One region of the Actinoplanes sp. NPDC051537 genome, then DNA from elsewhere that is predicted to be linked to it. Evidence: riboswitches for the same ligand, from Rfam matches in the RefSeq annotation. Region 1 holds a riboswitch; each other region holds the start of a gene.
The links. Region 1 has a riboswitch for cyclic di-AMP ahead of ACZ6TB_RS32480 (C40 family peptidase). Riboswitches for the same ligand answer to the same signal wherever they lie in the genome.

Region 1 (3,267 bases):
GCCGTGCGCGACGCGGCGGGCTGGCATCTCGATCCGTACACGAACAACGGCGAGTCGTTCTACGCGCTCGCCTCCGACTACACCGTCGCCCTCGATCACCCGAGCACGATCGCGGCGCCGGCCACGGGCACCTCCGTCGACCGGGCGGGGAGCTCCGGACGTACGGTCACCACCGCCGTGGGAAAGCAGGTGCGCGAGTTCGCCTGGGCCGCCGGGCCGTTCCGCAAGATCTCCGGAACGACGGCGGGTGGCGTCGCCGTCAACGTGTACTCGGTGAGCTCGATCAGCACCTCGAGCGCCAACTCGATGCTGAGCACCGCCAGGGCCGCCCTCGACGCGCACTCGGCCCGCTTCGGCGCCTACCCCTACGGCGAGGCCGACGTGGTGCTCGACAACGGCTACTGGTTCGGCGGCATGGAGTACCCGGGCTTCGTGCTCGACGTGATCAGCTCGACCGCCCTCGCGCACGAGCTCGCCCACCAGTGGTTCTACGGGATCGTGGGCGACGACGAGTACACGACGCCCTGGCTGGACGAGGGCTTCACCGACTACGCCACCGACCTCTACCGCGGCCTGACCGGCTCGGGCTGCGGCATCACCTGGCAGTCATCGGCCGAGAAGCTGACGAACTCGATGGCGTACTGGGACGCGCACTCCAGCCGCTACAGCACCGTGGTCTACGGCTACGGCAAGTGCACGCTGCACGACCTGCGCCGCCTGATCGGCACGACGGCGATGACCAACCTGCTCAAGTCGTACGCGGCGTCGCACTGGTACGGCGTCTCGACGGTGGCCGACTTCAAGGCCGCCGCGCAGGCCGCCGCCGGCTCGACCAGCCTCACCTCGTTCTGGGCCGCGCACCGGGTCGAGGGCTGAGAGGTCGGGGGCTGAGAGGTCGAGGGCTGGGACACAGCGAGGGCCGCCATCCCTGGCGGCCCTCGCTGCACGAAGCACGTACCGAGAAACTCAGCCCGGACGCCGGAAGCCGGCGATCGGTCCCACCTTGTCGAGCACCGCCATGCGCACATGGTCGCCCGTGTGCGGGGCGTGCACCACCTTGCCGCCACCGATGTAGATGGCGACGTGATGGAGACTGCCCGGATAGAAGAAGACCAGGTCGCCCGGTTGCAGCTCGTCCCGCGACACCGCCCTGCCCTCGTTCCACTGGTCTTTCGTGTAGTGGTCGAGGAAGACGCCGACGCTGGCCCACGCCGCCTTCGTCAGACCCGAGCAGTCGTAGCTGTTCGGGCCCTCGGAGCCGAAGACGTAGGGCTTGCCGACGAGGTCGCAGGCTCGCTGCGCCGCGCGGCCACCCTTGTCCTGGCTGTAGGTGACGGGACAGGCCCCGGTCTTGAACGGGCCGTCGGACTCGCCGGCCGCGCCGTACGCCGCGAGCCGCAGCTTCTGGAGCGAGTCGATCTTCTTCTGGATCGCGGCCTTCTGCTGCGCGAGCTGGCTGTCGCGCGCCGCGATCGACTTGGTCAGCACGTCGAGATCGGACTTCATGCCGGCGTACTTGTCACGCAGTTTCGCGACGCCGGCGATCTCGTCCTGCTGGTGACGGGCAAGCTGATCGAGGTACGTCAGCTTGTCGGTCAGCCCGGTGGGCGACCCGCTCACGATCATGGCGTTGAACGCGTTGGGCGAACCCTGCATGTACGCGTCGACGGCCATCCCCCGCACCTGAGACAGGGCAACATCCACCTGGATCTGGAGCGGGGTGAGCTGGGTGGTGAGCTTCTTCAGCTGAGTCTGGTTCTTGAGCAGCTTGCCGTGCACGTCGTTGTACTGCTCAATGACCGGCTCGAGCTCGTTCCACTGCTTGTCGATCTGGGCCTCGACGCTGGCCGGCGAGGGAGTCGCTTGCGCCACGGACGGTCCGGTGAAGACGATCCCGACCGCGGCGAGCGCGCAGGCGAGACTGCGCAGAACTGCGGCGCGGCGCGCCCCAATCCGTTTCACGTAGGTGCGTTATCCCTTCTTCCATCAAGCCGCCGACCGGGTTAGCTGACGGGTTCGGGCGGGAAGCGCGCCCGGCCGCAGGGGATCGCGGCTTCACCCCGACTACTCGGGTCCCCGGTTCGTCGCCATGGACGATTAGGCGGTGGTCCGTCAGATCGTCCGGATGGACGATGGGGGGCTGCCGAACCGGGGACCACCGTACTCCCGATCAAGTCGTTAACTGAAGCTGCCACGGCCAGGAAACTGCTTGCACCGTGCAGGCTACTCAGCGTGACTAGAACGGCCACGCCTCCAGGGCCTGGTCGAGCCAGGGCAGGACCAGGATCACTGTGGGTAGTACGAGCAGGGCCAGGGCGCCGGCCGCGACGGTCACGGTGAGGGCCGCGGACGACCGTGGCGGCGCCGCCAGACGGTCGAGACGGCGCGCCTGGTCGCCCTTCGCGGGACCGACATCCTCCGTCAGAGGGACGGCGTCGGTCAGGCGTTCCAGGGCGCCGCGGAGCGGCGCGGACCCGGTGCGGCGGCGTGCGGCATCGTCGGCCACCATCTCCAGCAGCAGATGTACGGCGTCCAGCGGCGCCCGGCTGCGCAACGGCGCCGGGACGGCGCGATAGAAGGCCGTGAACGACTCCATCACCACCTCGTGGCGGTGGCGCAGATGGGTCTGCTCGTGGGCGAGGACGGCCTCGACCTGAGGACGGTCGAGCAGCCGGAGCGCACCGTCGCTGAGCACCACGCGCGCCTCCCGGCCGGGCACGCAGTAGGCGAGCGGCAGGTTGCCCTGGAGCACGCGGACGTTGTCGTCGTCGAGCTCCTCGCGCTGCTCGGCGCGGTCGAGCAGGTCGACGAGCAGGCGGTGCCGGGCGCGGCGCTCGCGGGAGCGCTTGGTGACGCCGTAGAGCGACCAGAGCAGCCGCAGCACGATGGTCGCGGCCACGGCGAGGGCGCCGACCAGGGCGGCGGCGGTGACCGGCTTGCCGGCGCCGGCCGCGCGGGCCAGCTCTTCCGGGGCAGCGAGCACGACGCCGAGCGCGGAGAGCACGGCGGCCAGGGTGATCGCCTGCCACAGCAGCACCGCCGCGGCCGGCGCGCGGTCGGGCCAGCGGGCGTGGGCGAGGATGCCCGGAACGGCGAGCGACAGGGCCAGCCCGAGCGCGCCGAGCAGGAGCGCGGTCACCCGTCCCACCGCCCCGCCCGCCACCCACGAGCGGATCGGCGAGCCATCATTTCCGCTTGGTCACGGCCTCGAGCGCCGCCTTGAGGGCCTCGGGGGGCAGCCGGCCGACGAAGTAGGCGAGCGCCGCG
Region 2 (3,267 bases), on a different contig from region 1:
GCGGCAGAGCCTCTATCGGGCGCACCCCGAACTCGGCCGCCACCGCCAGGGCGGTCGCGGCGTTACCCAGGTTGACCTGCCCGGGGAGCTGGAGCTTGACGAGGTGCCAGTCGCCGCGCGGGTCGATGACACCCTCGTCCTCGACGTGCCACTGGGCCCGCGGGCGGCGCAACGGGCAGCCGGTGCACCACCAGTCGCCGCCGTTGCGCTCGATCGGGTGGCCGCTCTGCGGGCAGACGAAGGAGTCGTCGTGCCAGCGCTGGCCGGCGCTGAACCAGGTGACCTGCCCGCTGCTCCCCTCGGCGGCCCAGACCACCATCGGGTCGTCGGCGTTGGCGACCACGCGCACCTCGGGGTGGCCGGCGAGGGCGTCGCGCCACAGCTGCGCCATCATCGCCACCTCCTTGGCCCGGTCGAGCTGGTCGCGGGAGAGGTTGAGCAGCGCCACCACGCGCGGGCTGGTCGCGTCGATCACCCGGGCCAGGTAGTGCTCGTCGACCTCGAGGACCGCGAACGGCGTGGTGCCGGCCTTGGCGAGGGCCGAGGTGTGGCCGGTCGGCATGTTGGCGCCGAACGAGTTGGTGGCGACCCGGCCCAGCACCTCGAGCGCGGCCGCGGTGAGCCGCGTCGTGGTGGTCTTGCCGTTGGTGCCCGAGACCAGCGCGACCGCGCGGCCGGAGGCCAGGTGGGCGAGGAGATCTGGGTCGATCTTGAGGCCGATCCATCCGCCGATGACCGAGCCGTCGCCGCGTCCCGCGGCCCGAGAAAGCGCGGCCGCGGTCTTCGACACGCCGGTCGCGACCTTGGCCCGCAGGGGCATCTTGCCGTCCGTCACGGGAGCGAGGGTACCGGAGTCGGCTGTTACGTCGAGTTGCGGCGGACAAGAGGCGGACAGGACGAAACGAAATCGCCCTGACCTGGGGAAGCACTATTTATGTGTTCTGTTTCACCCGTAACCTTCGACAAGCCGTGATCCCCCCGGCACGACGCGTCACGGCATTTGTCTCGCGGACGTAACAAATTGGACAGCCACCAATGTGCCAACCACGGAGCGTGACGAAACCGCTCCCGCCGATCATGCGGAATTTCAGGTAGCAAGGTTCTGCCGATCCGAATGGAACGGCTCGCGACGATCCGGTTCACGCCGAGCCCTGCCCCGGGCCGATCGTCACGACCACCGAACTCGTACAACCACAAAGGCATACGGGGGCAGGGACGGGGGACCCACAGCTTCTCGAGAGAGACAGCCGGTCCGCTCCGCGCCACCCGCTCCGGTGGCGGGCAACGGGGCAACCTCGGGGTGAAGTCGGCCTCCACGGCGACCGGGCAACCTTCCCGCCCGAACCCGACAGCTAACCTCGCAGGCGTGCCGGAGGGATTTCCTTACCGTGCACGAGCACACCTCGAGCCGGCGTCGACGGCTGTCCGTCGGCACCGGTACTGCCGCGCTGTCCCTGGGACTCTGCCTCTGCGCAGGTCAGCTGATCTCGACGCCGGCGGCCAGCGCCGCCACGCCGGTGGCGGCGGTCCAGGCCGCGGCCAAGCCAAAGCCCACCAACCTGACCAACGTCAGTACCCGGACCCTCACTTCCGGCCAGCAGGTTCGCATCACCGTCCGGTACTACAACCCGAAGACGGGCAAGCGGATCACGTCCGGCAAGGTCCAGCTCCAGGGCAACCGGGGCGGCAAGTGGGCCGCAGTGGGCACCGTCCGGGTCGGCAAGAACGGCATCACCAACCTCTACACGCGGCCGAGCACCAGCGTGAACCTCCGCGCCGTCTTCTACGGGAACGGCTCGTACCAGGCGTACTGGGGCAGCTCGATCCGCATCACGGTGCGCAGCAACGCCGGGGCCAGGGTGCTGGCCGAGGCGAAGTCGCACACCGGCGCGCTGTACAAGTTCGCGGCCGCCGGGCCGAAGCGGTTCGACTGCTCCGGCTTCACCATGTACGTCTTCAAGAAGGCGGCCGGCAAGAGCCTGCCGCACAAGGCGAACTCGCAGCAGAGGTACGGCAAGGCCGTCGCCAAGAAGTCGGTCAAGGTCGGTGACCTGATCGTCTTCCGCTCGGGCTCGTACGGGTACCACGCCGGCATCTACGCCGGCAACGGCTACATGTACGACTCGCCGCACACCGGCGCGCGCGTCGGCAAGCACAAGATGTACGGCAGCAACTACGTCGTACGCCGTCTGGTCGCGTAACAAAAGGAACAAAGGCGAGACGAAAGGGCGCCGCGCGGTTCGCGCGGCGCCCTTTGCCATGGAGATCAGACGACGACGCTGACCAACCGGCCGGGCACCACGATCACCTTCTTGGGCGTGCGATCCCCGAGCGCCTCGGCCACCGCGGCCAGAGCTTCATCCCGTACGGAATCCTCGGAAGCCGAAGGGGAAACCGAGATCCGCCCCCGCACCTTGCCGTTGATCTGCACCGGATAGGTGATCGACTCGGCCTTCAGCTGCGCCGGGTCGGCGACCGGGAAGTCCGCGTAGGCCAGCGTGCCCGCGTGCCCCAGCTTGTTCCACAGCTCCTCGGCCAGGTGCGGCGCGAACGGCGACACCATCAGCACCAGCGGCTCGATCGCCTCCCGGGACGCGACCGGCAGCGGGGTCAGCGTGTTGGTCAGCTCGATCAGCTTGGCGATCGCGGTGTTGAACCGCAGCTCGTCCAGGTCTTCCCGGACGCCGGCGATGGTGCGGTGCAGGTGCTTGCGGACGGCCGGCTCCAGCGGCTCGTCGGAGACCCGCAGCGCGCCCGTCTCCTCGTCGACCACCAGGCGCCACACCCGCTGCAGGAACCGCTGCGAGCCGATCACGGCCCGGGTCTCCCACGGGCGCGAGACGTCCAGCGGGCCCATCGCCATCTCGTACACCCGGAACGTGTCGGCGCCGTACTGCTCGCACATCTCGTCGGGCGTGACGACATTCTTCAGCGATTTGCCCATCTTGCCGTATTCGCGGAAGACCTCCTGGGAGGAGTGGAAGTACTTGCCGTCCCGCTCGACGACCTCCTCGGCCGGCACGATCACGCCGCGCGCGTCGCGGAACGCGTACGCCTGGATGTAGCCCTGGTTGAACAGCTTCCGGAACGGCTCGAAGGACGAGACGTGGCCCAGGTCGTACAGGACCTTGTGCCAGAAGCGGGCGTACAGCAGGTGCAGCACCGCGTGCTCGACGCCACCCACGTACAGGTCGACGCCGCCGGAGTCGCCGTCGCGCGCCGGGCCCATCCAGTAGGCCTCGTTGTCGGGGTCGACCAGCGCCTTGT
Region 3 (3,267 bases), on a different contig from region 1:
CGCCATCGACTCGCTCAGCACCGCAATGCCCAATCCTCGCGACGCCAGTTCAGCGACGGCAGTGGGTGCCGACGCGACCAACGCGACATCTGGGAACTTGCCCGCGGTCACACACGCTTCGTCGAACGCGGCGCGGATACCGGTTCCCTCGGGCAACGTGACGAGAGCGTACGACAAGATCTCGGTCACCGGTAACTCCTTCTTTCCGGCCTGTGGATGACCGGGCGGAACCAGGGCTACCAGGCCTTCCCGGGCGATCACGTGGCTGGCCAGCTGCGACGGTAGCTCGCCGGCGACGCCGACGAGCGCGATGTCGAACATGCTGGAGAGCACCCCGTTGATGAGCGATCTCGAGTCATCCTCGATCAGCTCGAGCTCGATCGACGGGTGCTGGCGGTGGAAGGAGGCCATGGCGGCGAACAGCGGCTTGATCTCGCAGCCCCGAACCATCCCGACCGTCAGATGGCCCCGGACCAGCCCGTTCACCGCGTCGATCACTTCGCGCATGGACTCCGCTTCGGTGAGCGCCGCCTGAGCGAACGGAAGGGCGGCCTTTCCGGCCTGGGTCAGCCGCGCGACCCGCCCCGACCGGTCGAACAGCGGTGACCCCAGTTCGTTCTCCAGGGCCTTGATCTGGGCGCTCACCCCGGACTGACTGATCCGTACGCGCTCGGCGGCCCGGGTGAAGTTGGCCTCCTCGGCCACGGCGACGAAGTACTCGAGCTGACGAAGTTCCATAACTGTGGATTCTAGTTACCACAAGAACTATGCGTTGGACTTCTGCTCGGGGCCGGCGAAGAGTGGGCGCATGACCGAACGCGCAAAGGCAATGAAGCCGGAAGAACTGACCCGTCTGTTCGTGGAGCGGGCCAACGCCAAGGACGCCGAAGGCCTGGCGCTGCTGTACGAGAAAGACGCGGTCATGGCCTATCCGCCCGGTCAGCAGACGGTGGGCCGGGCCGCGATCCAGAAGTTCTGGGAGGACGTGCTGCCGAAGATGCCGGAGTTCCAGCCGGAGCAGCCGCTGCCCACTTTGATCAGTGGTGATCTGGCGCTGACGTCGACGCCGCCCAAGGACGGCGCCGGAGCGCGTGCTCAGGTGGTGCGCCGCCAGTCGGATGGCAGTTGGCTACGCGTGCTCGACCAGCCCGAGTTCGTCACGCCGACAAGCTGACACGCGGCCAAAATGCCGTGCGATCGAACACCGTGGGGATGCGACCCGGCCACCGCGGGGGGAAGGCGACCGGGTCGCGAGCGGTGGATCAGAGAGCGATGTGCTGACCGGGGAAGATCAGGTTCGGGTTGGTGATGGTGCCGTGGTTCAGCTGGTAGAGGGTGTGCCAGCCGCCCTTGATGTGGTTCTTGGTGGCGATGGCCGACAGCGTGTCGCCGGAGCGGACGACGTACGTCTTGCCGGTGGCCTTCGCGGTCGTCGCCCGGGTCACCACGTGCGACGGCTTCGACGACTTCTTAGTCGTCTTGTGAGTGGACGACTTCGAGGTCGTCGAGTGCTTCGAGGTGTGCTTCTTGGCCGACGGCTTCGACGAGGAGCCGCTGGCGTGCTTGGCCGTGTAGTGCTTCGTCGAGCCGGCCTTCTTGCCGCACATCGGCCAGGCGCCGATGCCCTGGCCGTCCAGCACCTTCTCGGCGATCCGGATCTGCTCCGAGCGGCTGGCCTTGTTGGCGGTGCTCGCGTACTTCGTGCCGCCGTAGGCCTTCCACGTACCGCGGGTGAACTGCAGCCCGCCGTAGAAGCCGTTGCCCGTGTTGATGCTCCAGTTCCCGCCCGACTCGCACTGGGCGACCGCGTCCCAGTTCACACTGGACGCCTGGGCAGGGGAAGCCGGTCCGAGCAGAGCGGCCGTGCCCGCCACGCCGGCGGCCGTGAGGCCGAGCGCGAGACGGGCGTGCTTGCGCACCCGCGGATTGCGGGCATGCTTGCGGATCTGTGCCATGACAGAGAAACCTCCACGCCTACGAGGTCAGCTGTCGGGTTCGGGCTGAGGTGCCCGGCCGCTCGTTCGGCGGCTTCACCCCGAGGCGCGCATATCGCGCGCCGAGGAACTTGGGTCCCCCGCTCCCTGCCACGAGTTCGATTTCCGGCGGGCGGTGGCAGGGACTCGGCGGTCCACCCGCGGTGCCCGCCATTGCGGGACCGGCTGACCGTAACCACGGAATCGCGGCATAGGCCAAGCTCGACGCGGGAAAGGTGACGTTCTTCTCACCGATTGACCTATTTGATCTTTCTTTATGCCGAGAATGACCGATAGCTATGCATCTCTGATTACCGATCGGTAACTTGCCGCGACGGGGGGCGGAACGTGATGGAGAATCGGCGACCATGAGCGAGCGGGTCCGCGATCACGACATCGTCGTCTACGGTGCTTCCGGCTTCGTCGGGGTGCTGGTGGCGAAGTATCTGGCCGAGCACGCCCCGGAAGGCACACGGGTGGCCCTCGCGGGCCGGTCGGAGAGCAGGTTGGCCGAGGTCAAGGGCCGTCTGGGCGTTGACTGGCCGATCCTGGTCGCCGATGCCGCGGACGTGTCGGCCCTCGAGAAGGTCGCCGGCGCCGCCAAAGTCGTGATCACCACGGTGGGGCCATATGCGAAATACGGCAAAGCGCTCGTGCGCGCCTGCGCCGCGGCCGGCACCGACTACGTCGATCTCACGGGCGAGGTGCTGTTCGCCCGGGACAGCATCGACGAGAACCACGAGCTCGCCCGCACTACCGGCGCCCGGATCGTGCACTCGTGCGGGTTCGACTCGATCCCGTCGGACATCGGCGTGCACGTGCTCGACCAACAGGTGAAGGCCGACGACGCCGGCGAACTGGCCGACACCACACTGGTCGTCACGAGCATGAAGGGCGGCTTCAGCGGCGGCACGATCGACTCGATGCGGCACCAGCTCGACATGGTCAAGGCGGACCGGAAGCTGCGGAAGATCGCGGCCAGCCCGTACTCGCTCAGCCCGGACCGCGCGAACGAGCCCGACCTCGGCCGGCAGGACGACACCGCGGTGGTCGACGCCTCCACCGTGCATCCGCGGCTGCGGGGCATGCTGGCGCCGTTCGTCATGGCGTCGTACAACACCCGGGTGGTGCGGCGCAGCAACGCGCTGCGTAACTGGCAGTACGGCCGGAGCTTCCGCTACCGCGAGGCGATGAGCGTGGGCACGTCGCCGCTCTCGCCGGTGATCGCGCACGGCACCCGGCTCGGACTCGGTGCGCTGATGGCCGGCCTTTCGCTGCCGCCTACCCGCTATGT

Region 2: it holds a riboswitch for cyclic di-AMP, as region 1 does, so the genes downstream of both, ACZ6TB_RS26725 (C40 family peptidase) here and ACZ6TB_RS32480 (C40 family peptidase) in region 1, are expected to answer to the same signal.
Region 3: it holds a riboswitch for cyclic di-AMP, as region 1 does, so the genes downstream of both, ACZ6TB_RS42075 (transglycosylase family protein) here and ACZ6TB_RS32480 (C40 family peptidase) in region 1, are expected to answer to the same signal.

Annotation. Positions count from the first base shown of each region.
Region 1 is NZ_JBVJIU010000014.1:294,059-297,325, reverse strand. Features, by position in the region: gene ACZ6TB_RS32485 (M1 family metallopeptidase) at 1-876, shown strand, start outside; gene ACZ6TB_RS32480 (C40 family peptidase) at 967-1,962, opposite strand; cyclic di-AMP (ydaO/yuaA leader) riboswitch at 1,977-2,114, opposite strand; gene ACZ6TB_RS32475 (M56 family metallopeptidase) at 2,237-3,139, opposite strand; gene ACZ6TB_RS32470 (BlaI/MecI/CopY family transcriptional regulator) at 3,186-3,267, opposite strand, start outside.
Region 2 is NZ_JBVJIU010000011.1:91,537-94,803, forward strand. Features, by position in the region: gene ACZ6TB_RS26720 (MurT ligase domain-containing protein) at 1-820, opposite strand, end outside; cyclic di-AMP (ydaO/yuaA leader) riboswitch at 1,251-1,382, shown strand; gene ACZ6TB_RS26725 (C40 family peptidase) at 1,389-2,201, shown strand; gene leuS (leucine--tRNA ligase) at 2,267-3,267, opposite strand, start outside.
Region 3 is NZ_JBVJIU010000024.1:19,542-22,808, reverse strand. Features, by position in the region: gene ACZ6TB_RS42085 (LysR family transcriptional regulator) at 1-738, opposite strand, end outside; gene ACZ6TB_RS42080 (YybH family protein) at 830-1,174, shown strand; gene ACZ6TB_RS42075 (transglycosylase family protein) at 1,263-1,955, opposite strand; cyclic di-AMP (ydaO/yuaA leader) riboswitch at 1,957-2,115, opposite strand; gene ACZ6TB_RS42070 (saccharopine dehydrogenase family protein) at 2,342-3,267, shown strand, end outside.